DNA from 3 places in the Paenibacillus sp. FSL R5-0744 genome. Region 1 is predicted to be linked to each of the others. Evidence: riboswitches for the same ligand, from Rfam matches in the RefSeq annotation. Region 1 holds a riboswitch; each other region holds the start of a gene.
The links. A riboswitch is a leader RNA that binds a small molecule or an ion and turns the genes downstream of it on or off. The one in region 1 is predicted to bind cyclic di-AMP.

Region 1 (10,692 bases):
TTACACTCACCGAGCGGTCACATCCACTCAGCAGTAGCACCCGCCGAGCCCTCTCATCGATTGAGCGTTCACATCCACTCGCAGTAGCACCCGTCGAGCCTTCGCATCGATTGAGCGGTCGCATCCATTAGTGGTCACAACCACCGAGGAGTCGCTCCCGCCCTTCAATCACCCCACCGAGCCGCAACAACTAGCCCTACACCTACAACCCGTTGGAGAAGCAACAATGAGGCTGACCTCACTTCGCGTCCTTCGCTCACATTCAACCTCTCCATAAGTTATGTTTAATCCTCTGATTAGTTAATCCCAATAATGATCAGTTTCCCATACGTGCAAAGCCTTCTCCAAAAGGGGGGAGCGCATACCTCCTAATCAACTTGAATGTTTTCCATTTACAGGATTGACAATGGTAAATTAAGGTCATATACTGTGTATATAGATATATACAGTAAGCACAGGGATATGAACACCTGCTTCTGCTAGACGCTGAAGACATTGTAAAGCGAGGTTAGTTTTAATGAGAACATTAAAAGATTCATGGTTTATGTTGCGCTCTGATTTTCGCGGAGACAAATTAAAGATATTTGGGACCCTCGTAATAACAGTTATTTTTATGTGTTATCTTGGTGGAATGACTAGCCTGGTAGCAAATGACGTACTAGGTGAGCAGGATCGGACGATGATAACAGATTTCTTATTTCTCTCCTTTATACCCTTATTGGGATTAACATTCTCTCGCCGTTCCATGAAATATTGGAGTGAAGACTCTTACACAAAAATGTTGGTTTACTTAAGAACCTTACCGATTCCAGCTGCAGTAATACTATCGCGGAGAAAACTTCAGGGGGTAGGCTCCTTTATTCTAAATGGTACGTTATTCTTCGGTATTGTTTACTTGTTAGGGGAGAATTTCCGGACAGAGCTGGCGGTTCCCTCGTATATAGCTTTTGCCATTACATGGCTCGGCTTCGGCTTCATGGTCTCAGGTCTATATATTTTTATTGAGTATCTTTTTAGCGGCAAAGCTTATCTATGGCTAACATTGCTTATCGTAGTGTTATCGTGGGGAATATCATTCCTAGTTACACTTGGGGGAGGCAATTTGTTTTTATACAGTATCTCCTATTCCAAGGAGTGGGGGCTGTTATCTCCGATCATGTGGGGGTCACTTCTACTGGGAACAATATCTGTGCAGTTATTCTCTAAATGGACTATACATCGACTGAAGAGTCGCAATCTCGTATAAAAAATCGGAATGGCAAGGACTGCGCTCTAGCACGCTAGAGTGGAAGGCGAGGTGTAAATAATGTGGATACCGGTACAAATCAACGAAAATAGTGCAGAGCCCCTCTATCATCAGATAGAGACTCAGCTTAGATCCTTAATCATTAGCGGAGTCATTACAGAAGGTACGCTACTGCCCTCGATTCGTGAGTTCGCAGGAGATCTGAAATGCAGTGTAATTACAGTGCGGCGCGTATATCAGGATCTGGAGAATGAAGGTTTGCTGCGAACGAGACAAGGAACAGGTACCTTTGTATCACATGTAGGCGACGGAGCAATGGAAGAATACAAACGGGACACGGTAGGCAAAGCACTTGAAAGTGCTGTGGATATCGGCCGATCTGTACATTGCAGCAAGGATGAACTTGAGCAGATTTTTATGGAGATTGTAGAACGCAAGTATAGAGCAAAGGAATGAAAGGGGGGCGCATATTCATATGGTACAGATGGCTATAGAATTGCGGAATGTACTTAAACAGCGACGAAACAAGACGATAGGACCGCTGACCATGAATCTGCCAAGAGGATATATTACAGCCCTGGTAGGTCAGAATGGATCTGGCAAAAGCACGCTACTGAATCTACTGATGCAGCTGACCAATCCAGAGGAAGGCGAGATATATTGGTTTGAGAACAGGTATGATAGCGGGTTGCCTCTGGAGCTGCGGCAGACCATTGCCTATGTTCCTGAGACATCGATTACTGAGGAGAACCACTGGAATGCAGAAGAGGCAGCTCATTTTCGACAGCATTGGTATCCGAACTGGGATAAGTCGTATTTTCAGGATCTATTGGATCGCTTTGAGGTTCCATATCATATGAGGCTTTCTAAGATGTCTAAGGGTGAGCGTCGGAAATTCGAAATTGCCGCAGCACTTGCGTCACGCCCAAGTCTGCTGCTATTGGATGAACCTTCATCAGGTCTTGATCCCTTTGCCTGGAAGATTATGATCGAGACGCTGCTTAAATATATGGATGAGAACAACGCTACGATCATCATCTCCACACACATTGTAGAAGAGGTGCGGCGGTTGGCTGATTATATCGTGCTTATGCATAGAGGTGAACTGCTAGGTATGGCCGAGAAAGACAGTTTATTCGGTACTTGGACAGAGGTGTGGGTACAGGTTGCAGATGAAGAGGAGCTTGCTGAGTTATCAGCGGAATTACCGGGAGGTATAAACTTTACCATGGATACACCGGGTGTAGCTTCTTTTATCATAGAACAATTTTCTAAGAACGAGAAACGCATTCAGGACTTGGGCGTAAAGGTTATTAAGAGTCGCAGTTTAGAACTGGACGAAATATTGGGTTTATGGACACAGGGACACCGTCCTATCCTGATTGATCACAAGAGAGGGGACTAGAGAAATGGAAGCCTTAAAGCTGGAAAGTGTAATGAAGCAATATGGAGAGAAAACCGCTGTAAACGGAATTAACCTAACGGTAGGCAAGGGGGAAATTTACGGATTACTGGGGGCAAATGGTGCAGGGAAAACAACCACAATGCGCATGGTGCTTGGCCTAATTTACCCTGATGGTGGGGAAATTTTGTATAATGGAAAGCCATATAACAGCGAACTTCAGCAAATCATGGGCTATCTGCCTGAAGAAAGAGGATTATATCCAAAGGTAAAGGTAAGCGATCAAATCGTCTACTTGGCACGTCTGCGCGGGATGTCAGCTAGTGATGCAGATAAGAGCCTCCGCTATTGGCTTGATCGGTTTGAGGTTCCAGATTATTACAATAAGAAGATTGAAGAGCTCTCCAAAGGGAATCAGCAGAAAATGGGCTTTATCGCTGCAGTAGTTCATAAACCGCAAATTCTCATCCTTGATGAAGCCTTCAGTGGCTTGGACCCTGTTAACGTGGAACTACTGAAAGATACGGTAAAAGAATTACGTGATCAAGGAACGAGTATCTTATTCTCTACTCACCGGATGGAGCATGTTGAAGAGCTTTGCCGTAATATTACGATTTTGGATCGTTCCAATACTGTCGTGCAGGGCGATATTCGTACGATTAAGAGTGGGTATCCTCGTGAACAAGTATTGTTGCGTACGGATAACGAAGTGACCGGTCTAGAATCAATTGCAGGTGTAACAGCAGTACAGCGACAGGAGCGAGGTTATCTGTTGTCCATCAGTGAGATCGGCGCAGCACAACGTATCCTACAGCAGGCGATGGCACAGGGTGAAGTGGAGCATTTTGAAATTAAGGAACCAACATTAAATCAAATCTTTATCAGAGCGGTGGGTGAATCTCATGAATAAGATGGGGACAATTATTGGCTTTACCTTTAAAAATAAAGTAAGAACGAAATCATTCATGATTACTACATTAATTCTAGTGTTGCTGCTCAGCATTGGGATGAATCTTCCGTACATCATCGATCAGTTTAAGGGTGATTCTAAAACAAACGCAGAGACTCAAATTGCTGTGATCGCGGAAGAGGGAAATCAGGCTGCAGAGTTGTTGAAGGCATATACTTCACCTGAAGGAATGCCGCAGGCAAAAGTTGTGCAATATACTTCTGCCGACGATGCGGAGCTAAAGAAAGCTTTAGATGAAGGGACTGTAGAGGGGTACGTTACTTTTGCAGAACCTACTGGCGAAGGACTTCCACCCGTTACTTATCATAGTGAAAATGGTGAATTGAAGGGCGATGTGCAAATCTATCTCCAAAATGCCCTTCAGCAGGCCAACACCCAGTTCATCGTTGGCGACAAGCTGACGCAGGAGCAGATTGCTGCTATGTCAACACCGGTACAGATAGCTACTCAGCAGCTCAACCCTGATGGGACTGCGGGAGATAAGGATGCGTCGCAGGAGTCCGCTCCACCTATTAATTACGTCATTGTATACGCCATGCTTATGCTGTTCTTCATGTCTATCATGATGACCGGTAATATGATCGCAGCTGAGATTACTTCAGAGAAGAGCTCACGGATCATGGAGATTCTGATTACAAGTGCCTCACCTTTAGCGCAAATGTTTGGTAAAGTTATCGGTGTCTTCTTAGTAGGATTATTACAAATTGGCGTCATTATCGCAGCGGTAGTCGTCAATCTTAAGCTTCCGCATAATGCAACGATTTTGAAAGATTTAGACCTGGATTTAGGCCAGCTTAATATTAATTTGTTGCTTTATGGAATTGTTCTTTATGTACTAGGTTATTTCCTCTATGCCTTGATGTATGCAGCTGTAGGTTCGATTGTCAGCCGTACAGAGGATCTTGGCCAAGCGGTTATGCCGATTATGATGTTAGGCTTCGTAGCATTCTATGTTCCACTGTTCAGTATCTCTAATGCGGATACTCTGCTGGTTAAGGTAGCGAGTTATGTGCCTTTCACCTCTCCATTGACCATGCTGCTCCGGATTGGTGTTGGTGAAGTAGCGATCTGGCAAGTTATTGTATCATTAGCCATCCTGCTTGTTACCACGTTCATCTTTGGATGGTTGGCTGCCAAGATCTATCGCACAGGCGTATTGATGTACGGCAAACGTCCAAGTATTAAAGAGATCAGAAAAGCGATGAAGGCTTACAAGATCTAAGTGGCTTCATATAAACTTTTAAGGAGTGGTAATCATGACTAAAAGTGAACAATACAATATGATGCTTTTAATGAGTTCGGTATCTCTGGCTACGGTTAGTAGAATGCTCCATTCAGATGGATCCGCTGTTATGGATTTCACTCAAGGTGTATTGACTGGTGTTGCCATGGTAGGGATGATTGCGGGATTGTGGATGTACGGTAAGGCGCGTAAGAGCAAAGCGTAATAATAGGGAAAGGAAGCCGCGGCAGATGCCGTGGCTTTTTTCTTTTTTGTGTACGTATCGTAAAAGTTATTTGGAAGATAGTTGAGGGAGTTAGACAACGGATAGATTACCACTAGGCAGCAAATCCTCTTGAGCAGTCAGTTGCTCCCGCACACGCCTAAGCTGTGCTTTTAGTACAGGAAGACTCTTTTGCAGAATGATGCTTATTTGAGGTAAAGATAGCTTTAGGCCATACCACATCGTTTTTATAAGCTGTTCCTCCCAAGGCAATGCCTTGGCAGACAGAAGAGACCGGCGTGCGTAATAATCGGCGCATTGTCGGATACAAGAACGGTAAGCTTCGATAGAGAATAGCTGGCTGTCGAAGCTTTTTTGACGGAATATTTTGTGAAGCTCTTTAAAAGTACGGATAGTAACCTTCTCGGCTTCTGCTGATTGTTGTAACAACATGGAACTGAGCATATAGATATCATTCGTACACTTTTGAACACACTCTGCAAATATAGTTCTACGGGATGATTCGGCAGGTAAGGGGTCAGGCATGATAAACACGATCCTTTCAGAATGGGTTATGGGATGAACCTATAATATAGAAAAGTAAGAAATGGATTTGTTGATAAGCTCGGCGGTATCAGGTTCTGGATAACTATGTTTTTGAAGCGCAACACTGGATGGTTTATAATATAGCCGCCCTCCTTTGGAATCTCTCCCACCAGCGACAGCTCTGTACAGACGACCTTGCTCAATGTGCCCTGCCAAGGATTTACCCTGCAGCTTGGCTTTTAAATCCTGTAAAGCACCTTGCACTAGCTCAAACTGAGTCTGATCCCACTCTGAACCATGGGTACGTACTTTATCTATCGCTTCCTCTAGCCGGCAATGGTATATCATTCTGAGAAAAGAACTCCATTTAATAAGATCGAAAGTTTTGGTATTGGCAGAGATAAGACATGCCCCCCAGCTGCTACCTCCTTTACAGGTAAGTTTCAGGATGCCATAACGGCTGCCTTGATCAGCCTCCATTCCATAATGAATAGGCTCAGGTGAATCAAAGACGAATACTTCTATGCGAGACAGTCTTCGCTGGTCCATGACAGTTTTTTCCTCCTTAGGTTTCCAAAAGCTTAAGATCTACATGGTGAATGTCATTAGCCTTCTCTATACAGGCGAGCATTTCAGCTTCATTCTCACAGACTGCGGTATGCTCTAGCCATAGTCTGAATTTCTGTTTGCGTATAACGGATAAATGTAAGGGAAAGGTGTTGCGGGATCTCATTACGTACCAACCGACTGCAATGTCTTTCCACGGTTCCTTAAAAGCGGTGAGCCACGGAAAACGTTGGTGTGCTGACCAATCCTGCAGCTGTTGCTTTTCTCGGATACTTTTATATATTTCGTATATAATTGTTCGGTCCATACAGTATTCACAGGTAGATGGGCTGCTGAAATGGCGAAGTGATTCAATCTGCTTCTGACCAAAAGCATAGCCGACAATAGTTCTGTGATGATCCTCTTCGAACCACAACGCTCCAAAGCAAACATAATTTAGACTTATCGGCTCAAGTAGCTCTTGCTGAGTTCCCCAATAATAGTGTTTCATTCCTTTCACCCCGTCCAGCATGCTATCACCCTATAGATTCAGGTAACGCAAAAACCGCAGCAAGAGGAGGACCTCTGCTGCGGTTTTGGAATACAGGTATACACACACCTGTGCCAAAGCGTGGCGGATCAAGGGTCTCTCTCTTTACGCTTACGAGGTTAGCTGTCGGATTCGGACGGTGAGAGTCGCCCTACCTATATGAGACTTGGACAGTCTCCTTCGGATTCACCCCAAGTAGGCCATGTGACCTGATGGTTCCCCCGTTCCCTGCAAATACAGGAACTCAGCGTTGAATGTATTTCGTGAAATAGATTCAACCCGAATCATACTCTTTTCAAGGTGTTTCTGTAAAAACAGAAAGTGTTCTTTTGAGCGCGATTTAAACCAAATCCTGCCTACTACGACGGAAAAGGGAACCAAATAGGTATTTATTGCGAGTTATCGGGCTTCTTCCTCGCTTAATCTCGACTTCTTGTTTTCTTACCTATAAAGGCGTTTTTTTAAGATTTCTACATTTGTGGTGAATAAAATCACATGGTATGCCCGCTTTTCGCTAATGGATTAAAACTCGAGTAAACAAGAGATATAGAGAGATTGGATATCAAGTAAGCGCTATCCGATACGAAAATAGTTTTTAATTTGCATTATTTTGGCATCAATCAGGTTTTACAATTCTTCCTGCATAAGGGTATGATTACTCCTGTTTCAACAACAATCGAATATTTGATCCGCTTAATTTCCGTTAAGGAAAGCGGGGGAACCAACAATCGGCAGACGATGTGAGAGTCGGAAGCCGGTTATGGGGTGAATCCTGTAGAAGATGCGAGTGAGCTCGCATCTATACAGGTAGGGCGACTCTCACCGCCCGAATCCGACAGCTAACCTCGTAAGCGTATGGAGAGAGGATGAGTGCAATGTGACCGCTAGCGAGCCACAGAGGAGAATCCTTTGTGGCTTTTTGCTGTGCTTTTTTAAGCAAAGCATTTATGGAAAACCTCACGAAGAGGTCGTTATATTCATCATTAGCGGTAGCTTTTCTTTCAAGATCAGGGTGATCAAGCTCTGATCTTACAAGCAAAGCATTTGAGGAGAATAAGAGATGACAGATCAGAATGAATATGTACTGGTATGTGCGCCAACGAAGGCAGGCGAACATTTTATTAAGCTTCTAAAATTCAGAGGCATTAAGATGGCCGGATTGACCAACAACTTGCCTGAGAAGGCCCTACTCGAAGAGATGGGGATTGAACAAGTCGTTCTAGTTGATACCCGCCATCAGAATACTTGGTTTCGCCCGCCGTTCCCGGTAGGACGGGTATATCTGTTCGAGAGCAGCTTTACGTTATGCTGCCGCTACATTCAGATGTGCCGCACTTGGACGACACAGCCGATTTTTGTAATCACAAGCTCAATAAATCCTAGATTGGTCTATAAAAGACTTGGTGCAAGTTATGTAATCTATTCTCATAGTGGTGATGCTGATTTTCTAATCGATAAATCACCTCATCAAGGATAAAAGAAGGAGTGCGGGAGATATGATGGATCTGTATATGGTGGCTTCGTTAGCTGTAATTTACGGGTTGTTTTATGGATTTATGCGCTGGTGCGCAGGTGTAGTTGAGGATACAGGGAGGGATAAGTTGTGATTCTAGTAATCGCTGTTACCCTACTGTTGTTTGTATATCTGGTTTACGCATTGATTCATCCGGAGAAATTTTAAGGAGGGGCATTCATGGGCATTTTGCAAATAGTTGCTGTAATCGTAATTCTTATCTTGCTGGTTAAGCCGATGGGCACGTATTTATATTATGTATTTTCTAATGAACCGAACCGTACGGATCGATGGTTTGGAGGCATGGAAAAAGGGATTTATAAGCTGATCGGCCTGAAAAAACGGGACGGAATGTCTTGGAAGAAGTATGCGCTCAGCTTTGTGTTAACAAATATCGTATTGGTTACTTTCAGTTACATTGTTCTTAGATTGCAGCGGGGATTGCCGTTAAACCCGAATGGAATTACGGATATGGAACAGACGCTTTCATTCAATACAGTGATCAGCTTTATGACCAATACGAACCTGCAGCATTATAGCGGGGAGACGGGGCTTTCGTATTTTTCACAAATGGCTGTCATCACGATGATGATGTTCACATCTGCAGCGAGCGGATTTTCTGTTGCGGTTGCCTTTGTCAGAGGAATCACGGGACGGAAATCAGTCGGGAACTTCTTCGAGGATTTCGTCAAAGCACATATTCGTGTGTTCATTCCGCTAGCTTTGTTAGTTTCATTGGTGCTGGTAGGACTACATGTGCCACAAACGCTCAAGCCATCACTTGAAGTCACTACACTAGAGGGCCAAACACAACAAATTGCTATCGGTCCAGTAGCTTCTTTGGAATCGATCAAACATCTGGGCACGAATGGTGGCGGCTTCTTCGGGGCCAATTCATCGCATCCTTTTGAGAACCCTAATCCACTTACGAACGTGCTAGAGATTCTCTCTATGTGGATGCTGCCAGCTTCGCTCCCTTATATGTACGGATTGTTTGCCAAGAACAAACGTCAGGGCTGGGTAATTTTTACCGCAATGATGACCTTGTTTGTTCTGCTGTTAAGCCTAAACTTCTATGCTGAATCGAAAGGCAATCCGGCGATCAATGCACTAGGAATTGAATCTTCACAAGGTAGTATGGAAGGTAAAGAGGTGCGCTTCGGCATACCGCAGTCTTCCTTGTTTACTTCAGTAACAACCGCAGCTACGACAGGTAGTGTTAACAATATGCATGATACGCTGACGCCGCTGGGAGGTATTACGCCTCTTGCACTGATGATGCTCAACAATGTCTTCGGTGGTAAAGGTGTCGGACTGATCAATATGCTGATGTATGCGATTCTGGGTGTCTTCCTGTGCGGTCTCATGGTCGGCAGGACACCGGAGTTCCTCGGACGGAAAATAGAGGCCAAGGAGATGAAGCTGATTGCCATAGCGATCCTTGTGCATCCGTTCATTATCCTTGTGCCAACCGCAGCTGCGTTCCTGACCGATTTGGGGCAAGGGGCGATTACGAACACTGGATTCCATGGACTCAGCCAAGTGTTATATGAATATGTCTCTTCTGCCGCGAACAATGGTTCAGGATTTGAAGGGCTTGCAGACAATACAACTTTTTGGAATGTCACAACCGGGATTGTCATGTTGCTAGGTCGTTATGTCTCTATCATTGCAATGCTGGCGGTAGCAGGTTCTCTGCTTAAGAAGAAGCCGGTTCCTGAGACGATTGGCACGTTCCGCACAGACAATGGACTGTTTACGGGAATTCTGATTGGTACAGTAGTGATTATCGGTGCGTTGACGTTCCTGCCGGTCATTGTACTCGGCCCCATTGCAGAATATCTAACCTTACGGTAGGAAGAGGGAGAATAAGATGAGTACTGTAAAAAGAAAAAAGTTGCTGACGGGACCCATACTCCTTAGCGCTGTAAAGGATAGTTTTATAAAGCTTAACCCAGTAACGCTAATCAAAAATCCCGTCATGTTCGTGGTAGAGGTCGGTACGATCATTGTCCTCCTCATGGTGCTGGCTCCTGGATATTTTAATGCAGAGCAATCGATAGGCTTCAATATCACAGTGTTGTTCATTCTGCTATTTACAGTGCTGTTTGCGAACTTCGCTGAAGCACTGGCGGAAGGCCGGGGTAAAGCCCAAGCCGATTCGCTCAAAAAAACAAAACAAGATATCACAGCTAACAAACTGGTTGGAGGAGCGGTGAAGACAGTCTCTTCCTCCGAGCTGCGTAAAGGAGATATCGTCATCGTCAGTCAGGGAGAACTCATCCCTGGTGACGGTGAAGTGATTGAAGGGCTGGCTTCCGTAGATGAATCAGCGATTACAGGTGAATCCGCACCTGTAATCAAGGAGGCTGGTGGGGACTTTGGCTCCGTTACAGGCGGTACACGGGTCGTCAGTGATGAGATTAAAGTCAGAATTACAAGTGATCCTGGTGAGTCGTTTCTAGATCGAATGA
Region 2 (10,692 bases), 1.6 Mb from region 1:
GAGCATAAAGTTAAAGACCGCTCCGCAGGTTATTTCACAGCTCCTTTTAAAGGCCAGAAATCACTAGTGTCCTATACTTCACCAGATTCTCTTGGTTGGCAGTATGTTCGCATTACTCCATATAATGTGATCACAGAACAGACCAACCAAATCCGTAATACAACACTACTGATTTCTTTGATTATTTTAATATTCGGACTTATCATTTCTAGAATGCTATCCAAACGCCTCTACCTTCCTATTGATTCCATTGTAAGCCGAATGAATAGCCTTGAAGCTGACAAGCGCAACAGTATGTTTACGATTAGACAGAATTCTTTACGTAATCTTGTTCTCGGTATTAAATCACCCCACAGCAGCCGGCCAACTGATTTGGAGCAGCTGAGTATTGCCTTCGGCTTAAACGAGAGCTATCGGCTAGTATTGCTGCGTATTGATGAATACAATACCCTGCGACAAGAGCGAGGTGCTTATCTACTTGCATACAAGTTCGCGATCATGAATATTGCTTCGGAAATTTGCGGTCAGACTTATCAAGTGGAAAGCGTAGATATGAACGACGACAGCGTAGTTATGTTACTTAGCAGTATGTCGTCCGCTGAATCTCTCGATACAGAATTGATCGAAGTGCTGCTGCGACAAATCCGTGTGGCTTGCTGCGATTATCTGAAAATAGGATTATCGCTAGTGTACAGTCCCGTTAGTGATAATCCAGATCGATTGAACCACCTATATAGCCAGGCCAAAGAAGCTTCTAAACATAGACTTTTTTATGGGCATGGCTGCCTAATCAACGCAGAGAAGATTAACGAATTGCAGAATAACCTATACTCTTACCCTGCGGATAACGAGAAAAAGCTGGTTGATGCCCTCACCAGTGGTAGAACAGACGAAGCCCATAGCCATTTCTCTGACATCGTGCGCGAATTGGACCAATACCCCTACTATATACTAGAACTAACGCTATCCAGGGTGACGCTAACAATTAAGAGAATCATCGATAATATCAAAAAGCTCAACTCTACATCTGTGGAAGATATCCTCAAGATACCTTCCCTTGAGAATTACGAGACGATGAAGGAGCTTGAAGAAGCTTTTCACCAACTCTTCGATGATATTCAGGAATTACAGGCCGATAAACGTAGCTCTAAGCAAAGTGATCTGATCCGTCAAATTAACCAAAAAATCAATCAATCTTACACGGACCCCAGCCTGGGCCTGAACCAGATTGCTGATGAGCTTAACCTGTCACCTATATATGTCAGCCGTCTTTATAAGCAGCAAACAATGACAGCTATTGTGGATGTCATCATGGATGTACGAATGCAGGAAGTATGTCGCCTCTTGAAAGAGAGCGATCTGTCCGTATCGGATATTGCTGAAATGACCGGTTTCACGAGCAGTTCTTATCTCCATCGGATGTTCAAACGCAACTTCAGCATCACGCCGATGGAATACAGGCGTTCTAATACTCGTTCATAAAACTGAAGGCTGAGTGAGAAGGCGAACGGAGTACAGATTAATAACACTACTAAACTACTCTATCAAAAAAGGCAGGCTACTTTATTAGCGGTGGCTTGCCTTTTTAATGTAGGTTCATGTGTATCGACTTCCAGAGCGTTTACTGTAACAACTTCTGCTTCTCTGAATATGCTGATTGGGCAGGTTCCCAATTTTTAAAGGTATGAAAAGGAGAAGCTCAAGGAGGAGATACAGAAGGATGTCAGATCATTATCATAGACCATTCAAAGGTGACGCTATCCTAAACAAACAAGGAAGAATAAGCAGTCCTGTCAGAAAAAGAGAGTGTGCTGCACTATTAAAAATAGTCACAGAGCTTGCTACAGTGGTACCTCCCGCACTTACGAATCCCACTACACTTCATATTTCCAATCTTCAAAGAGTGTTAAGAGAGCTCATGGAATTCTTGCATGAGGCTAGGATATGCAGCCCTTTTAGAACGGAGCTTCTTTCTGTAGTAGAAATAACCATTGTATCTACTGAGGTCAGTCCCTTCTCCGTCGTGAGCGTGGGTACTAATCTTCAACAGCTGTTAGCCGAGTTATTATCTTTTATCCTCGCCACGAAAATAGACTCTCATTGCAAAGATCAGTTGGTAATTCAAATCAGACATATTCAAGCTTCTATTTCACAAGCGCTCGGCTTACCTATTAAGTGTGCGACGGGGCCACAAGGTCCTCAGGGACCCCAAGGAACTCAAGGAACTCAAGGGCCTCAAGGACCTCAAGGAGCCACTGGTGCAGGGCTGCAAGGTATTGTAGTCTTTAATCCGGCACAAAGCCCATTGTATCCAGCGGGTCAAGTAGTAACCTTTAATGGCAGCACTTATATAGCTACTGTTGCCGGACCCAAAGGAACACCAGGTAGTTCGTCAGATTATTTACTAATTGCTGGTGGAGCGACAGGCGCGACTGGAGCGCAAGGACCTCAAGGGGCGCAGGGTCCTCAAGGTCTTCAAGGTCTTCAAGGTCTTCAAGGACTCCAAGGACCTCAGGGTCCTCAAGGCGCGCAAGGAATACAGGGACCGACAGGACCTGGAGCAGGGGCAACTGGACCGACAGGGGCTACGGGTACTGCTGGGCTTGCTGGTCCGACAGGGGCTACAGGCATCGCCGGGCTTGCTGGTCCGACAGGGGCTACAGGCATCGCCGGGCTTGCGGGGCCGACTGGTGCGACGGGTACTGCCGGGCTTGCTGGTCCGACAGGGGCTACAGGCACCGCCGGGCTTGCTGGACCGACGGGCGCTACAGGTACTGCCGGACTTGCTGGACCGACAGGCGCTACAGGTACAGCTGGAATTGCTGGACCGACAGGCGCTACAGGTACAGCTGGAATTGCTGGACCGACAGGCGCTACAGGTACTGCCGGGCTGGCTGGCGCGACGGGTGCGACAGGTACTGCTGGAATTGCTGGGCCGACGGGTGCGACAGGTACTGCCGGGCTTGCTGGAGCTACGGGGGTTACGGGTACTGCCGGACTTGCTGGACCGACGGGGGCTACGGGTACTGCCGGGCTTGCTGGACCGACGGGGGCTACCGGAGTTACAGGAGTTACTGGGGCAACCGGTGATGGCGCAATCATTCCACTGGCATCTGGTGGACCAATTATTATGACCACGGTTTTAGGTGGTTTGGTGGGAACAACAAGCCTTATAGGCTTCGGAAGTTCAGCCACAGGCATTTCTCTTGTTGGTGGAAATATAGATTTGACAGGTACTGTTCTTGGACCTCTTATCAACTTCGCAATGTCCGTTCCTCGTTCAGGAGTGATAACATCTATTGCTGCATACTTCAGTAATACCATTGCTTTATCGCTTCTTGGTACTACGATAAATGTAACAGCGCAATTGTACCAATCGGCCACACCAAATAACACATTTACTCCTATTCCAGGTGCAATAGTACCACTTCCATCTATCACTGGTACTATTAATTTAGGAACTTTTGTCAGCGGAATTACGAATGGTATCAATTTTGCTGTAACACCGCAGACACGTCTTCTTATGGTATTCTCAGCCACTGCTACAGGTCTTACCCTTGTAAATACAGTCACTGGTTATGCAAGTGCAGGCTTTACTATTGTATAATCACTAACACAAACAAAAGCATCTGCCCTCCCCACTAAAGGAGTAACAGATGCTTTTGTTATATTATTCGATTAAAATTTCTTAATCTTTCGATCCGGAGAGACGCTATTGAGCAAACTTAGCTATCCCTGGCAATCCACTCACAACAAATACTCTTTCAGCTTACCGATAACCTCATCGATCTCCGCTTTAGTCGTATACCGTCCCACACTAAAACGAACCGCTCCCTGCCCAATACTTGCTGAGACATTCATTGCCTTTAGAACAGGTGAAATCAATGTTTCTCCAGAATGACAAGCTGAGCCTGTTGAGGCAGCCACATCTTCCAGCGAAGCAATCACTTCGTGACCCACCGCTCCAAGAAAACTAACGTTAAGCGTGTTGGGCAATCGCTTATGCCTATGACCATTCAGGTGAATTCTGTCGCCAAATGCCTTCTGCAATCTATCATAGAAATAATCCGCTACTTCTTTCACACGCTCTCTGGATGCAGAGTCCGAAGCAAGCTCACAGGCTTTTCCTAATCCAATAATATAAGGGGTGTTTTCCGTTCCGGCACGTCTCCCCTGCTCATGACCCGCTCCGTGAATTAATGGCTCGATGTGAATGCCCTCTCGGATGTACAATGCTCCAATCCCTTTTGGCGCATATAATTTATGGCCTGCCAGCGTTAGAAAATCCACCCCTAACTCAGCCACATCAAGCTCTACTTTTCCAGCGGACTGCGAAGCATCGGTATGTACAAGGACACCCCGTTCATGGCAGACCTCAGCTATTTCTTTGATCGGCTGAATCGTGCCCGTTTCGTTATTAGAGTGCATAATGGAGACTAGTATAGTTTGGTCTGTAAGCTGATTTTTCACATCATCTACCTGCACCGTTCCATACGCGTCAACAGGTACATAAGTAATCGTGTAGCCCAACTGCTCCAGATACTGACACGGTTTAATTACCGCAGGATGCTCCACAGCAGACACAATAATGTGATTGCCTTTATGTCGATACGTTTGGGCGACGCCCTTGATAACGGTATTATTCGACTCGCTGCCCCCGCTTGTAAAAAGCACCTCACCCGGCGTACAATTCAGGAAATTAGCCACCTGTGTTCTTGCTCGCTCGATTCCGACTTTAGCTTTTTGTCCCAAAGAATGACTGCTTGAAGGATTGCCAAAATGACCATAAAGATAAGGAATCATAACCTCTGCTACTTCCTTATCTACAGGTGTTGTAGCGTTATAGTCTAAATAGATCATTTGTTAAGCCGAGCCTCCTCTAAACCCCTCATACTTTACGATACCTAAAGCTTATACCTTCTGATTACTCAAAAAAGAGATTACCGCAGCCTCAGCTTCATCCAAATTGTTCACCTTAAAGGTAACTCTCTCAATGCCTTCATACTGAGTAGACGTATAATCGTATTTAGGATCATAGTAGTATTCTAACAGCAGCGCAACAGCCTCTCCGAACATATCAGCTTGCAAGCAACGCTCGATTTCCGCCGCAATGGGGATATGAATTCGTGATTTGATACTTCGAAATGCTGAAATGCACTGTTCTTTATATTCTTCTGGTCGATAATCCTCAAGGATTTGCTGCACTCTGGCTTGTAGTGGCATCTCAATCCAAATTTGTGTTCCAATCTCTTTCTGCTCGGCCATGAATGGGGGCATTACGACCTTCCCAATCTTTTTGCTCTCCGCTTCAAACAGTACATAAGGAGCATCCCCAAGCTTAATTAATTCCTCCATAAGAAGACTATCGAACGTTTTTTGATTGTTTGCATGAAGTCCGATCTCGCCAAAGATAGAACCGCGGTGACCTGCCATTCCTTCCAAATCCAAAACAGGATAGCTCTGTGCCTTCAGGCGGTGCAGCAGGTTTGTTTTACCTGTACCCGTATTTCCATGAATGACATAAGGCTTCGCCTTGAATTCATAGGACTCCAGTTCATCGAGTACCCATTTACGGTAAGCTTTATAGCCGCCAATCAATCGGTAAGCGTGAATATCCATTAAAGAAAGTACAGTCGCAGTTGTACGGCTGCGCATACCTCCCCTCCAGCAGAATACAGCCTTGTCCCCTTGAATCGCAGCAAATTCTTTGACAAAGGAAGGTAGCTTCGCAGCAGCAATCTCCAAACCGCGTTCTTTCGCAGCCTGCACACTTGTCTGTTTATACAACGTACCTACTTCAGCCCGTTCCTCATCATCAAAAAAGGGAATATTCAAGCTATCCGGCAGCGTTGCATCTTTATATTCAGAAGGAGATCGAACGTCGATAACGGTGATCTGCTTCTTATTCTTTAACACTCTTAGTTCTTCCAATGTAATATCCTGAAACAATGCGCTCTCTCCTCTGGTGGCTAACTTCTTAGGTCGCCTCTAAGCTGAACTCCAGCGTTATTGCGCAGCTATAACTGCAATCTGACCCGGATGCTCTTCCGTTACCTCTCCGATCAATGCTGCTTCTACACCTGCATCTACTAACTCTTTTAGCAAATCCTCACTTTGTTCAGGAGCAACAGAGATCAGCAATCCACCGGAAGTCACAGCATCACACAGAATATAGCGGCTTAATTGGTCCATCTCTTCCGGATAAAGAATACTGCCCTCCAAATGGGCAAAGTTATTCTTAGTGCCGCCTGGAACAAAGCCCTGCTCCGCGAGCTCTCTTACTCTTGGCAGCATCGGTACATCGCCTTGACGAATAATCAGTCCGTGATTGCTCCCTTTTGCCATTTCCGAGGCATGTCCAAGCAACCCGAATCCGGTAACATCTGTACAAGCATGTACATCATAGGGCTCCATGATTTCAGCCGCTTTTTTATTCAATGTAGACATGACTGTCGTAAGGCGTGTAGTTTCTTCTGGGGATAGCTGACCCTTTTTAATAGAAGTCGTTAAGATGCCCACACCGATAGGTTTAGTCAAAATCAGCTTGTCTCCTGCCTGCGAACCTGCATTCGTTCTTACTTTGTCCGGATGCACAAGGCCCGTAACGGCCAATCCAAATTTAGGCTCTTTATCGTCGATGGAATGTCCGCCCACAAGCGTTGCTCCTGCTTCCTGCACTTTATCTGCTGCACCGCGCAAAATGTCACCGAGAATGCTTTTGTCCAAAACAGAAATAGGGAAGGCCACAATATTAAGCACTGTAAGCGGCTTACCGCCCATAGCATAAATATCACTTAACGCATTAGCTGCTGCAATTTGCCCAAAGGAATAAGGATCGTCCACGATCGGCGTGAAAAAATCAACAGTTTGCACTAACGCTAGATCATCACTTAATCGATATACCCCAGCGTCATCACTGGTATCCAGACCTACAAGTAGATCCGGATTAGGAACGGTTGGTGGTAGACTGCGAATAACCTGCATGAGATCGGCGGGACCGATTTTGCAGCCGCAGCCCCCTTTTGAAGATAATGAGGTCAATTTTATGGTTTCGGCTTGAGACATCATGACTCAGCTCCTTTAGATAGTTAATATCGAATATCTTTAATCTTACATCAGTAGACAGCATTGTACAAAATACAGACATACAGAAGAACGCCCCGGAGCCAGTACATACTCCCCGGCTATGGGACGCCCCTCATTTCTCACTTACCACTAAGATCAACTAATCTGCTGAGTTTCCTGCTGTTTCTCCAAAAACCGCTGAAGTATAGCATTAAATTTCTCCGGCTGACACAGATTACTAGGATCTAATGCGTTAGGGATGATCACTAACTGAGCATGTGGCAGCTGAGACACCATATCCTTCATACAATTAACTCCAAATTCACTAAAGTCACCTACAATACATAAGGCGGGACGCTTAAAAGACTTTAAGCATCTAGTGTAATCCACATGGCTCGTAGCCAGCCTTTGCCGATACAATTCCCGTGGACGTTTATCGAGAAGTCCTCTTCTAATCTCGTTATAAGCCAGATTCCAGCGTTCCCGGTACATCATACGAATCGAAGGCAGTACAAGCTCACTTGGAGCGTAATACATTAACCAACTACAATAAGCAGCCATAAGCTGGATTTTACCGATTATCGTTGACGCCTGACTTCTACAAAAGCTATCCGCGACAACAATCGCTTTTACTCGCTCTGGATATTGTTTCGCAATATGCTGAACGACGAGCCCCCCATAGGCACTCCCAACAAAAACAGCCTCACGAATACCCAAATCATTCAATAGCATTATTATATCTAGACATTGGGTTTCAATAATCTCGTTTGGGGCCTGCAGTAATTCACCTGATTTGCCATTCCCCCGTAAATCACACAGAATCACTTTATATTTATCAGAAAAATACTCCAATTGTGGCTTGAACATACTATGTGTTAATCCATGTCCATGGATAAACACAACCGGAGCCCCTGTTCCATTGATTTCGTAATAGAGCGAAGTTCCATTCAGTTTAGCAATAGGCAAAGTTAACACCTCTTTCATAGATAGGTTCTACAACTATATCTGCTTTTTAACGCAGCAAAAAACCACAGAGGGATTCTCTGTGGCTATTCATCATCAAATACGCCATTCATCCTCTCTCCATACGCTTACGAGGTTAGCTGTCGGATTCGGGCAGTGAGAGTTGCCCTACCTGCATGGATGCATTTATGCACCTGGAACAGGATTCACCCCATAACTAGTACCGATTGTTACACTGGTTCCCAGTTGTTGGTTCCCCCGCTTTCCTTAACGGAAATTAAGCGGACTTCTTATGTAATTGTCAGTTATGTGATGAATCATACTCCGTGTAAGGTTTCTTGTAAAGTTGAGCCGTGGGCAAAATAATGTTGAAAGCCATGCTTTTCATTTCATATTGAGCATACACTTCGTTTTCTCTTTCTTTTGCTCTTGTTTACTCAATATATCTAAAAAAAGCCGAGCGGCCATCAGAGATCAATCCCTGAACCACTCGGCTTCGTTATACAATCATATGGCTACAACAGATCGGCGTTTTTCAATGCATGCTCCCAGCTCGGAAAAAAGAACAGCGCACTTCGCATAAGATCAGGATCGCTTTGCTTCACTTGTTTTTTGCTGATCGAGCTTCCATCGGTTTGAAGCTTTTTGATACGACTTAACACTTCATCAGCCTCCAAAGGAATTTCCATTGAAACACTCCTTTCTCAGTGACCTGGTTTCCAATCATTTTCTCCATAATATGCAAATTTATTCTTCATTTCGGTTTATACGAATTAAACCAGCTGATAGACCGGTTGTTCAGCAATAAAATAAGTAGGAATCATTGGGTATTTCTGTGCCAGAACTTCAGCTAAATATTTCATTCCTGGAGCTTCACTTTCCGCATGTCCTAACATAATCAGTGCTTTTGATCTGCCTTGGTGGACAGCATCCCTCACATATTCTGGAGTTTCCCATTCGGGGCCCTCGCCAGCAATAATTAAATCAAGATTATGCTGATTAAAAAGAGGAATAGCCATCGTCCCACCTCCTCTGTAACCTACTAATATCCCCACATGTCTGCATATCTGGGATACGTCTCCGGCAGCACGTACATAGGAGATGCCTAGCTTTCTTTTTATATACTGCGCCGCTTCACTTACCGTCATAGCTGGAATCGATAGGATTGTAGCAGTGGATTGCTGCTCAACCACATAGGCTGACCATTCAAGCTCTCGTAGCAAGCCCACCATGATCCCATCCGGTTGATGCCGATGCCAATAATCATGATAACGAAATATAGCCAGTTCAGAACGCTCAATCAAACTCCGTTTCGCGCGATATACAGGGTCATCCTCTAACCACTTGTTCGTCTCATGATGACTGTAAAACACACCTTCATGTGTGATTAACAAATTGGCGTTCATAGCAATCGTTCGTTCCACAACATATTGCGTAGCGCAAAATGCCGTAACCATCCCTGTAATCACCATTTCCGGATTCCCCGGCTTAAGAGTATCCACAGTCCCATCTATCTGTTCCATGGCTCCTATTAAATCTTCCAGAATCATTCTAATTGTCACGCTCACTTTAATCTGCCCTTTGAGATCTATTCTACTAATCTATCAACGTATAAATAACCCACCCTTAATCGATATAAGGACGGGTTCACAGTTCATTATTTGAGCAGCTTGCCCACTCTATGATTTCGTGGCAGAGGTGATAATTTGATGGAAAGCTGGCTTCGGCTTATGCCCTTCATCGAATAGGAACGGCCAGTTCTTCCGCCCACGAACAGGGAAATCATCCAGCCAGGTATAGTCATCCGCTGCTCCCCAGAACGTAACCGAACTAATCACGTCCCGGTATTCTCTCAGCAGTGCGAACATCGCTTCATATCGATCTGCTTGAAGCTCGAGCAGCTCAGCAGGTACTGTCTTTAAGTCCATTCGTCTGTCATCGAAACGGAACATGGATACATCCAGCTCTGTCAGTTGGAGCTGAAGTCCTAACGATGCATATTTTTCGATCGCTGCACGAATATCATCCAGACTAGGATCGTATAAATTCCAGTGTGCCTGCAATCCGACGCCATGGATCGGCACGCCTTGTTCCAATAGAGACTTCACCAGTTTATAGATTTTGTCACGCTTTAATGGATGGGATTCGTTATAGTCATTGTAGAATAATAATGCCTTAGGGTCAGCTTCATTGGCGAATTCAAACGCTTTGGCGATAAAATCCGGGCCAACAATGTCGAGCCACTTCGAATGGCGAAGAAGCTCTTCTCCTTCATCGGCTATAACTTCATTGACAACATCCCAAGCATAAATATCATCCTTATAACGTCCTACAACGGTCTGAATATGTGATTTGACTCGTGCAAGCAGAATCTCTTTGCTTACAGGTCCTCCGCCCTTATCCTCAAACAGCCAGTCCGTTGTCTGGTTGTGCCAAATCAAGGTATGTCCGCGCATCGCCATATGATGTTCCCTGGAGAAGGCAACCAGCTGGTCTGCTGCCCTAAAGTTATAAGTGTCCTCAAGTGGATGCAGACTTTCAAATTTCATCTCGTTCTCAGCGGTAATACTGTTGAAATGATAAGCAAGCAAATGCTCCTGTGATTGGATAGTTAATGGGTTGACGGCTGCGCCAATCTTGAAATCCTCTGCGAACACTGTCTTT
Region 3 (10,692 bases), 550 kb from region 1:
GCTTTATTTTGTACCCAGAGCAAGGACGATGCCTGTGGGGAATGCCTGGAGTGCCGCAAAGTAGAGCATGGAAACCACCCTGATTTGTCACTGCTGCAGCCAGATGGAGCAAGTATTAAAATAGATCAAATCCGTGAGCTGCAGCGCGTCTTTTCCTATCGGTCAGAGGGTGTGAATCCGAAAGTTTATATTATAGATGGAGCAGACAAAATGACGGTACAAGCTGCCAATAGTCTGCTGAAATTTCTGGAGGAACCACCAGCTCCGGCTGTTGGAATCTTAATTTCTGATAATAGCCGTTCCTTATTGCCAACTATTCAGTCGCGGACTCAGCGGATTCCATTTAGTCCGTTAAACCCGGATATTATGCTCCAAGCTCTGGCAAGTGAGGGCGTTCCCATACCCTTAGCTCGATGTGCAGTATCACTTAGTTCAGGACTTGATGGTTGCAGGAAACTTTTGGAACAGAATTGGTTTGCAGAAATGAGAAATGTAATGTTACAATTAGCTAAGGAGTCCTTAGGCAAGGGCAGCTCCGCTGTAGCAACTGCTGGGCAGAAGCTGTTCAAGACCGGACTCGCTGAACATTTGGATATCTTCTTCAGCATGTTCCATCTGTGGTTTAAAGATATGCTTTACTTCCTGTATCGTAAGCATGAGAGTATCGTTTTCATAGATCAGTTAGACTTTATTTCCAGGCATGCCCGTGAGCGGAGTGCGGAACAATGGGTGGCTTATATGGGATTTGCTGCAGAGAGCACTAAGAAGCTGCGATCCAATGCCAATGCCCAATTGTGTCTGGAGCAGTTTTTAATCCGACTGGAAAGTTAAAGGATTAGTTATGATATATCCTCCGGATGTCGCTTTACCTGGAAATATCGTTTTAACAGACGAGGAAGGAAGCATGGATCATCAGGGAGCGGACATGCCCATAGATTCCTTTTACCGGCAAACAAGGGGGTTAATTTTTGTACAGCGTAGTAGGTGTCCGTTTTAAAAAAGCGGGTAAAATATATTATTTCGATCCACTTGATTTTCCGATTGAACGGGATCAACATGTTATTGTGGAGACAGCACGTGGGGTTGAATACGGTAAAGTTGTCGTAGGCAAAAAAGAGGTGGAAGAGTCCGACGTAGTTTTGCCCCTCAAAAAAGTGATGCGTATTGCCGGAGAAACCGACGCACGCGTAGTTGAAGAGAACAAAGGGGCCGCTAAAGAGGCTTTTACCACCTGTTTAAATAAAATACGCGACCATGGTCTCAAAATGAAGCTCGTCGATGTAGAGTTTACTTTTGACCGTAATAAGATTATATTTTACTTTACGGCCGAAGGACGGGTCGACTTCAGAGAATTGGTTAAAGATCTAGCAAGTATCTTCCGGACCCGCATTGAGCTACGGCAAATTGGGGTGCGTGATGAGGCTAAAATGCTAGGTGGACTTGGACCTTGTGGGCGAGTACTTTGTTGTTCATCTTGGTTAGGGGATTTTGAACCCGTATCCATTAAAATGGCGAAGGATCAGAACCTGTCACTTAATCCGACGAAGATTTCAGGACTTTGTGGACGTCTGATGTGTTGTTTGAAATTTGAGCATGACAATTATGAGAGTGTAAAGGAAGAAATGCCAGCGGTCGGCAAGATTGTCGTGACCTCATTGGGTGATGGCAAAGTAGTAGGACTTAATGCCGGAAGCCGTACGGTTCATGTACAGTTGTTTGAAGTGGGCAAAGTTAAGGAACTTCCAATGGATGATGTTGTCGTCAAGTAAACCATTATAAGGTTACTTTCGGGGTGGAAACTTGGAGAAGAAAAATATATTTGCACACATGCAGGATATGGAAGCACAGATGGAAACGATGCGCGCCAATCTTGGAGAATGGAAACAGACGGTAAAAGAACTGATGGAAGCTAATCAGAGGTTAACTCTGGAGAATGAACAGCTTCGCAAAATTTTAAAGCGGGATGCACCTTTGGATCCTACCGTAGATTCTGCGGAGGCGGAAGCTCTTTTAGCTGCCGGAGAGGGAACAGAAGAGGTTGTCGGGGAAGGTTATGACAACTTGGCCCGGCTTTACCATGAAGGCTTTCACATCTGTAATGTTTATTTTGGACATTTACGCACGGAAGGTGATTGTCTGTTCTGTCTTTCTTTTCTTAATAAATGAGGATATCCAGCCGTAGGAGATTGATCCTACGGTTTTTTTTGAATTTAGCTCAACAAAACATTTAGGAGATTACTACATGACAAATTCTTTTAACGATATATCTGTTCCTTTGTTGCCGACGGAGCGGGTGGATGATTTATTAACGCATGACTTGCGAATTATTCAAAGTGACGAAGTATTTAGCTTTTCTATGGATGCTGTACTGCTTGCGCGTTTCGCCAGCGTTCCACCTCGTGGGAGAGTCCTGGATCTTTGTACTGGAAATGGTGTAATTCCTATTTTGATGACGACCCGAACTAAAGCTTCTATAGAAGGGATTGAAATTCAGCCCCGTTTAGCGGATATGGCTCGGCGTAGCGTGGCTCTAAATGGGCTACAGGATCAGGTTGTGATCCATGAAGGCGATTTACGTGAGTTATATAAAGTTGCAGGGCATGGCGTATATGATGCAATAACAGTCAATCCTCCTTATATGCCGCTTAACGGCAGTGACCTCAAGCTGAACACTCATCAGGCTATGGCTCGTCATGAAATCGGGTGTACGCTGGAGGAGGTCATTCAAGCCTGTGTGAGACTGGTTCGCACCGGTGGAAAGGTAAGTATGGTTCACAAGCCACAACGGTTGGTCGATATTATTAGTCTTATGAGAAAATATAGGCTCGAGCCTAAGATTATTCGCTTTGTACATCCACGTGCGCATCTGGAAGCTAATATGGTATTAATTGAAGCGATACGTGATGGTAAGCCGGAGGTTCGTTTACATCCACCACTCATTGTATATAATGAGGACAATCAATACTGTCCAGAAATTATGGACATCTACTATGGTGCTAAAGAGGGTAAATCATGACAATATCATGCCAAAGCAGTTTTCAGAACAATAACAATACACATAAGCAGGAATCAACAGGTTCACTTTTTTTAGTGGCAACACCCATCGGTAATTTAGAGGATATGACTTATCGTGCTGTCCGCACTTTGCAGGAATGCGATATTATTGCAGCTGAGGATACAAGACAAACTCGGAAATTGTTGAGCCATTTTGAAATTACACCCTCTATGTTGTTCAGTTATCATGAGCATAATAAGGCTGCCAGTGGACCTGAACTTATCCGCTATATAATAGAAGGAAAAAATTTGGCACTCGTCAGCGATGCCGGTTTGCCAGCCATTTCCGACCCTGGTGCAGACCTTGTAGCCCTTGCCATAAGTCACGGTATACCAGTAATTCCTATACCCGGAGCTAACGCAGCTTTGTCAGCATTAATTGCCTCTGGTCTGCCTACGACTACGTTCACTTTTATCGGCTTCTTACCTCGAGAACGTAAAGATATCCGTGCGGTATTAAGTCCACTTCGTTCGGCGCAAGGGACTATACTGTTCTACGAATCTCCACATCGCGTGGTGAAGACACTGGCTCATCTCCATGAAGCATTTGGCAATCGGCGAATTGTGCTTGCTCGTGAACTGACGAAGAGATATGAGGAGTTCCTACGTGGGACGATCGAGGAATGTACGGATTGGCTCGCTGAACATCCACCGCTTGGTGAGTATGTCATTGTCGTTGAAGGCGAGAGCAAGGAAGATGCTGATATGGCGGAATCGGCTTGGTGGCGCCAGTTAAATATTGAAGAACATGTTGCTCATTACGAAGCAGCAGATATGCCGCGTAAAGAAGCTATGAAAAAAGCAGCCTCTGATCGTGGTGTTTCAAAGCGGGATATTTATAACGCACTTCTGGATAAAACGGAGCAGCAGTAAGTGTTATTGACGGATTCTAATTCTAAGAGGCTAACAAGGTGCGGAGGGGTATTACGAAGCTGACGAGATTCTAGCCTGAAGGTGGTTCCCAAAAGGAAGCCCAAGATAGACCAGATCATGGTAAAAACTCGATTTGCTTCATGCTCTCACCGCATTCCCTATCATTATTAGGTGTCATGAGGGGAGTTAATCCTTGTAGACACCTTTTGGGCAGGAAACACAGGTGATTGCAGAAAAAAAATACCTCCCGCGGTCACGGGAGGTCAAGGAGATATGAAAAGGTTAGAATTAACAATTTGATTAGTTCTATTATATACTATTTATTTTAGTTTGTCACAGGGGTAGGGATAGTAGAAATGCATTCATGACAAACTATTTTTCCTTTGAAGTAAGTTACGTTCTCAGCGTTGCCGCAGAAAATGCAGGCAGGCTCATATTTCTTAAGCATAATGCGCTCACCATCAACGTAAATTTCAAGTGCGTCTTTTTCACCAATGCCAAGAGTACGGCGCAATTCAATGGGAATAACTACCCGTCCAAGTTCGTCTACTTTTCTTACAATTCCTGTTGATTTCATCATAACAATCGTTACTCCTCTCAATGTTCCAAAAACGTCATTATTCGACATTGTTCACTGTTTTATGATATTTATAATACCAACGATTCCCAAAACAGTCAACCTTTTTTCATCTGTTGAATAAGTGCTTTTTCACGAAAACTTTGAATTCCCTATAACAATCACGAATTCTAAAAAAAGTGAAAAAATAAACTTTGTCGATTTACCAAGACTAAAAACGTCACTATTCGACAAAGTACGACATAATTACTTATTATATACTTATATTGGTTAAAATCATATTAAATTTAATAAAGGAGTTGATCTCATGAAGCAGCCGCTCACAGAAGAAAAGGTTTTCAAAGATCCGGTTCACAATTATATCCATGTGCAGGATACTATTATTTGGCGACTAATAAATACAAAGGAATTTCAGCGTTTACGCCGTATTCGCCAGCTGGGTACCTCGTATCTTACTTTTCATGGCGCAGAGCATAGTCGGTTTTCTCATTCCCTAGGGGTGTACGAAATTACACGTAGAATTATTTCGCAATTTGAACGAAGCGGGTATAAGGATTGGATTCCTGAAGAAAGTCTGCTCACCTTGTGTGCGGCCTTGCTGCATGATCTGGGACACGGTCCATTTTCCCATTCTATAGAAGAAGCTTTTGAAATGAATCATGAGGATTGGACTTGTCGAATTATTCTGGAGGACACAGAGATTACTGAGATCTTGCGTGATGTGGAGGAGGATTTCCCTCGAAAAGTAGCCTCTGTAATCGCTAAAACTTATGAGCACGAAATTGTTGTAAATCTGGTTTCCAGTCCGCTAGATGCTGATCGCATGGATTATTTGCTGCGTGATGCGTACTATACAGGTGTAAACTATGGAACTATCGACATTGATCGGATTTTAAGAATGCTGCGTCCTTATAATGGTCGAATTGTTGTAAAAGAATCGGGAATGCATGCCATTGAAGATTATTTAATGTCGCGTTATCAAATGTACTGGCAAGTCTATTTTCATCCGGTGACACGTAGCTCAGAAATTATTTTGCGACAAATTTTTCGTAGAGCCAAGGAGCTTTTCCAAGAGGGGTACAATTTTAGTTTCATGATTAATCCGCTGGAGGATTTGTTCCGTGGTGAGGTGACAGTGAAGCAATATTTAATGCTAGATGAAGCACTGGTACAGACGGCTTTTATGCAGTGGACGCTTGAGAAAGATGAGCTACTAAGCGACTTGTGTACCCGTTTTATTCATCGTAAACTTTATAAATATGTTGAGGTGGAGAATCTCGATACAGATATGATTACTGAAATTCGCAGCAGTTTTTCGGCAGCGGGACTTCACCCAGAATATGATTTGGAGATTGATTTTCCGACAGATCTGCCCTATGATGTGTTCCGTCCGGGAGAAGCTTTTGACAATAAACAAATTCTGCTGCTTGATCGGCATGATCATCTGCGGGAAATTTCAGAGGTGTCGGATATTGTGCGTTCTATTAGCGGCATTCACCGTGGCAGATATCATCTTTATTTTCCTCAGGATAAGTTGAGAAATGCGCTTACGCGATTGCCTGCTTCTATTGCAGAGATTTTTGCAAAATAATACAAGAAAATATGGGATATTTGACAAGAAGAGTAGAAATATAAGATATAACGGATAGTGTGAAACTTATATTGTCTTATATTTAAAAAAGAACAAGGAGTGAGGGTTAAAATGTTTCTGTTTGACACACATACGCATCTGGATGCACCTCAATTCGACGAGGATCGCGAAGAAGTTATCGCCCGTGCTGTAGAAGCAGGAGTTAGCAAGATGATTAATATCGGATTTAATCGGGAGACGATTCCCTCAACGATGAAGCTGGCGGAATCTTATGATTATATTTATGCGGCAGTGGGTTGGCATCCTCAGGATGCGATTGATATGAAAGAAGGAGATCTCGATTGGATCGCTTCTCTATGCAGTCATAAAAAAGTAGTGGCTATTGGTGAAATCGGACTGGATTATTACTGGGATACTTCTCCCAAGGATGTGCAACATGAAGTTTTTCGCAAGCAAATTGGACTAGCCCGTGAATTAAATATGCCGATTTGTATTCATGATCGTGATGCCCATGAGGATGTTGTACGGATTTTACGGGAGGAAAAAGCAAATGAGGTTGGAGGCGTGATGCACTCGTTCTCAGGAAGCTGGGAAACAGCTAAAATGTGCTTGAATCTTGGTTTTCATTTATCCTTTGGAGGACCCATTACGTTCAAAAATGCAAGAGTGCCAAAAGAAGTGCTTGCGCAGACCCCACTAGACCGATTATTGATCGAAACCGATGCTCCATATTTGACTCCACACCCCTTCCGCGGGAAGCGAAATGAGAGCGCTCATGTGAAGCTTGTAGCAGAGGCAGCAGCTGAAATTAAAGGGTTAACATGGGAAGAATTGGCTAAAATAACGTATGCGAACGCACTGGAACGATTTGGGATTGAGTGAAAACGGGAGCAAAACAGGCGAAAAATAGAGAATGGCCGATATATTAAACTTTTTTAATATAAAAACGGCTGAATATTACAATATTTTAACCATATTTTTGCGTAAACGTGGTTGAATCGTCCTTTACAACATGCATCAAAACAGGATATCATCTTTTCAGTGATGTGAGCTGTGTTATAGTGACAGCCATTGATTCATGGATCGTCTCGCTGAGTCTCCGTATGGAGAACGGGGGAACCAATATTGACCTGCCGCATGCCTGTATTTTAAATACGGTTTAGACGTGCCGTAGGACAGTATTTGATTTCTTCACGTGGTCTTTGGGGTGAATTTAAGGGCAACCGCCATGAGCGGGTGACCTGAAATAGGGCGTCTCTCTTTCGTCCGAACCCGACAGCTAACCCCGTAAGCGCAAGTAAGAGAGGCAACCTCGTGCACAAGCATTCTCTATTCTGATATTGGAGAAGCCACGAAAGAGTCCTCAGTTGAACTCTTTTTAGGCTTTTTTATTTTTGAATAAATAGAATGTTGCCCACATACTGTTATATAACAGGGGTGGGAGTAGCTGTGCCGAGCAGGCGATCCATGAGCAGGAGACGCTAAGTTATTACGTGCGTGTCCTGTGACAATCTCAAATAGTTTCGTCAAAGGAATTCAGTCCTCATGATATACAATTGACGACGGGGCTATGTAAGGAGGATGGAGAGAATGGGCGTATTCCAACCAGAAGTATCCCATGATTCGCAGTCATCCAGCAGGTCTTTCGCATTACGGTGGGAGCAAGTAAATACTCGCGTACTTTTACTTGCAGGCGTGATTTCAGTCGCTATCGCGCTACTTATTCTGCTGTACGTACACGGTCAAAGTAACAAACAATTATTTTTAGTAATAGACGGGCAAACACAGACGCTTGAAACGCGGGAAGCGCTTCTTGGTGATGTGTTGGAGAAAGAGCAAATTTCGCTGCAGCCGCATGATGAACTATCTTTAGGTCTGAGTGATGAAATAAAAGACGGTGACCGTGTCGTTATCAATCGTGCGCAGAAAATTAGTCTTACTGCGGATGGAGCAACAAAAACGTTATATACGACCGAAGACACAATTGGTAAAGCAATTGAGAAAATGGGCATTACCCTAGAAGGTCATGATAAGATTTTCCCTTCGTTAGACACCACCATTTCTGCAAACATGGAGGTTAAGATTGTTCGCATCAACAAACAGACCGTACAGCGAACAACTAACTTACCCTTCAGAGTCATCAAGACAGCAGACCCCTCCCTTACTGTGGGAACAGTTAGAGTGGCACAGGCAGGCAAACCAGGCGTCATGATTCAGCATATTGAGAAGATCTACCAAGACGGAGAACTGGCCTCTATGCGCATGATTGGTAAGGAAGTACAAACGGTAACGAAAGATAAGATTATTGCCGTTGGTACCAAAGCACTTCCTAAGCCGGCTGTAGCTAAGACTACAACAACTTCCAAATCAAACACCACTTCAAAAACGGCTAAGGTTAGCGCCAAGACTAATAACGTCACAAGCAAGGCTGGCGTAGACTTTGAGTACAAGAAGATGATTAAGAACGTCTCCATGACAGCTTATTCATCAGAAGAGCCAGGTATTGGTACCAAAACTGCCTCCGGAACACGCGTAACGGAAGGTCGTACAATTGCGGTAGACCCGAATGTAATCCCTATTGGCTGGTGGGTATATATCGAGGGACTTGGGTTCCGCCGAGCAGAAGATACTGGCGGTGCCATTAAAGGCAATAAAGTAGATGTCTATTACGATTCACTGAGCCATGTCCGTAATTTCGGTCGTAAATCACGTACCGTTTATGTTATTGGACCTGTGAAGCCGGAGTTAAACTAGGCTGAAGCTTTTGCAAATTATTCTTTGATAAGCTATAGTGATGATAACCGTTAAGGAACGCCAGATGATCATTTCGTTGATCGCAGAGCAACCGCTCATCACTTATACATTCTTTAACCAAAAGAAGAGGAGCGAAACCTCTTCTTTTTTGCTTTTTTTGGAAGGAGTCAAGAGATATGATTAAGGAATTAATTGTCGTTGAAGGTAAGAGTGATACCGTCGCTGTTAAACGCGCTGTTGAAGCAGATACGATCGAAACAGGGGGCTCGGCTGTGGACCGGACCGTAATTGCGAAGATCGCGCTTGCTATGGAGCGTAGAGGAGTGATTATCCTTACTGACCCGGATCACGCAGGTGAACGAATTCGTAAGATCGTGTCCGCAAAGGTGCCGGGCTGTAAGCATGCCTTCATTCCGGAGAAGGACGCAACCCGCAAGGGAGATATCGGTGTGGAGAACGCTTCTCCAGAAGCGATTCGTCATGCGCTGCGGAATGTACATACCTCTTTTGAAGGTGCACCTGCTTTAATCGGACTTGATGATCTAATGGCCGCTGGAATGCTTGTACACCCTCGGGCAGCTGAAAGACGTATGGCACTTGGTAATTTGCTTGGAATCGGATATTGTAATGGCAAGCAGCTGTACAAGCGGCTGGCGATGTTTGGAATTACGCGGGAGGAATTTGCCGGAGCTCTCGCCCAAATTGATCAGGGGGGCATTACTTCATGAGTGGTAGAGAGGAAATTTCGACTCCAAAACGGACGAAAGAAATTATTCAACGTTATGGATTCAAGTTCAAGAAGAGCTTAGGACAGAATTTTTTGATTGATCAAAATATATTGGACAAGATTGTTGACGCTGCTGGGCTAGATAGTGAATCAGGGGCATTGGAAATCGGTCCTGGGATTGGTGCCCTGACGGAGCGTTTGGCGCTAACCGCTGGTGCGGTGACTGCTGTGGAGATCGACCGTAGGCTGATTCCTATTTTAAGGGACGTACTTTCCCCTTATCCGCATGTTAAGGTTCGTAATGATGATGTTCTGAATGTAAATCTGCAGGAGCTGTTCAAAGAAGATTTTGCATCCGTGAACAAGGTAAGCGTAGTTGCCAATCTGCCGTATTATGTAACTACTCCGATTCTGATGAAGCTGCTCGAAGAGAAGCTTCCGCTTGATAACATCGTTGTAATGATTCAGAAAGAGGTTGCGGAGCGTATGGCCGCTTCTCCGGGAGGAAAGGAATACGGGAGCCTTAGCATTGCCGTGCAGTACTACAGCGAGCCTGAGCTCGTCTGCATTGTGCCGCGTACGGTGTTCATTCCTCAACCTAATGTGGAGTCCGCTGTAATCCGTCTAAAGGTAAGAGAGCGTCCACCGGTAGAAGTTGAGAGTGAGAAGCATTTCTTTGAGGTCGTCCAAGCTTCTTTCACACAGCGTCGCAAGACGATTGCTAACAATCTCAAGGCTCGTTACTTCCCGGAAGAGGGACGTGAGCGTCTGGAGGCTTTACTCGCAGAAGCTGGTATTGAACCAACCCGTCGTGGAGAAACGTTAAGTCTAGAAGAATACGCCCGATTGAGCGGTGTTCTGTTGGCTGCTGGAATTGAATAAGCTAAAAACATAGCTAGTTATGAACCAACTGAGGCCTTTGCCCATACGATGGGGTAGAGGTGGTGGTTGTAATGAATTTAGGAGACTTGGTCGTTCGTAAATCTTATGGCGGAGATTTGACTTTTCGTGTAGATCATATTGTGCAGGACAGAGCCGTCATTAAAGGCACAGATTTCCGTCTGTTGGCGGATTCTCCTCTGAATGACTTGGTTCAAGTGCCTCCTACCCGAATTA

Region 2: linked by a shared signal. The riboswitch ahead of MKY19_RS25830 (alpha/beta hydrolase) and the one ahead of MKY19_RS02655 (hypothetical protein) in region 1 are both predicted to bind cyclic di-AMP.
Region 3: linked by a shared signal. The riboswitch ahead of MKY19_RS00190 (3D domain-containing protein) and the one ahead of MKY19_RS02655 (hypothetical protein) in region 1 are both predicted to bind cyclic di-AMP.

Annotation. Positions count from the first base shown of each region.
Region 1 is NZ_CP150228.1:581,075-591,766, forward strand. It holds gene MKY19_RS02610 (hypothetical protein) at 1-124, opposite strand, end outside; gene MKY19_RS02615 (hypothetical protein) at 518-1,246, shown strand; gene MKY19_RS02620 (GntR family transcriptional regulator) at 1,307-1,702, shown strand; gene MKY19_RS02625 (ABC transporter ATP-binding protein) at 1,722-2,651, shown strand; gene MKY19_RS02630 (ATP-binding cassette domain-containing protein) at 2,656-3,558, shown strand; gene MKY19_RS02635 (ABC transporter permease) at 3,551-4,840, shown strand; gene MKY19_RS02640 (hypothetical protein) at 4,875-5,066, shown strand; gene MKY19_RS02645 (hypothetical protein) at 5,157-5,516, opposite strand; gene MKY19_RS02650 (hypothetical protein) at 5,649-6,158, opposite strand; gene MKY19_RS02655 (hypothetical protein) at 6,175-6,666, opposite strand; cyclic di-AMP (ydaO/yuaA leader) riboswitch at 6,800-6,965, opposite strand; cyclic di-AMP (ydaO/yuaA leader) riboswitch at 7,386-7,575, shown strand; gene MKY19_RS02660 (hypothetical protein) at 7,766-8,182, shown strand; gene kdpA (potassium-transporting ATPase subunit KdpA) at 8,399-10,075, shown strand; gene kdpB (potassium-transporting ATPase subunit KdpB) at 10,092-10,692, shown strand, end outside.
Region 2 is NZ_CP150228.1:5,855,162-5,865,853, forward strand. It holds gene MKY19_RS25805 (AraC family transcriptional regulator) at 1-1,482, shown strand, start outside; gene MKY19_RS25810 (exosporium glycoprotein BclB-related protein) at 1,721-3,607, shown strand; gene MKY19_RS25815 (cysteine desulfurase family protein) at 3,748-4,860, opposite strand; gene mnmH (tRNA 2-selenouridine(34) synthase MnmH) at 4,912-5,949, opposite strand; gene selD (selenide, water dikinase SelD) at 6,007-7,065, opposite strand; gene MKY19_RS25830 (alpha/beta hydrolase) at 7,222-8,031, opposite strand; cyclic di-AMP (ydaO/yuaA leader) riboswitch at 8,138-8,322, opposite strand; gene MKY19_RS25835 (hypothetical protein) at 8,544-8,717, opposite strand; gene MKY19_RS25840 (Nif3-like dinuclear metal center hexameric protein) at 8,802-9,596, opposite strand; gene MKY19_RS25845 (endo-1,4-beta-xylanase) at 9,708-10,692, opposite strand, start outside.
Region 3 is NZ_CP150228.1:34,977-45,668, forward strand. It holds gene holB (DNA polymerase III subunit delta') at 1-831, shown strand, start outside; gene MKY19_RS00155 (stage 0 sporulation family protein) at 969-1,769, shown strand; gene yabA (DNA replication initiation control protein YabA) at 1,801-2,166, shown strand; gene MKY19_RS00165 (tRNA1(Val) (adenine(37)-N6)-methyltransferase) at 2,243-3,016, shown strand; gene rsmI (16S rRNA (cytidine(1402)-2'-O)-methyltransferase) at 3,013-3,927, shown strand; gene MKY19_RS00175 (AbrB/MazE/SpoVT family DNA-binding domain-containing protein) at 4,253-4,507, opposite strand; gene MKY19_RS00180 (HD domain-containing protein) at 4,812-6,095, shown strand; gene MKY19_RS00185 (TatD family hydrolase) at 6,207-6,977, shown strand; cyclic di-AMP (ydaO/yuaA leader) riboswitch at 7,175-7,404, shown strand; gene MKY19_RS00190 (3D domain-containing protein) at 7,686-8,849, shown strand; gene rnmV (ribonuclease M5) at 9,026-9,577, shown strand; gene rsmA (16S rRNA (adenine(1518)-N(6)/adenine(1519)-N(6))-dimethyltransferase RsmA) at 9,574-10,458, shown strand; gene yabG (sporulation peptidase YabG) at 10,530-10,692, shown strand, end outside.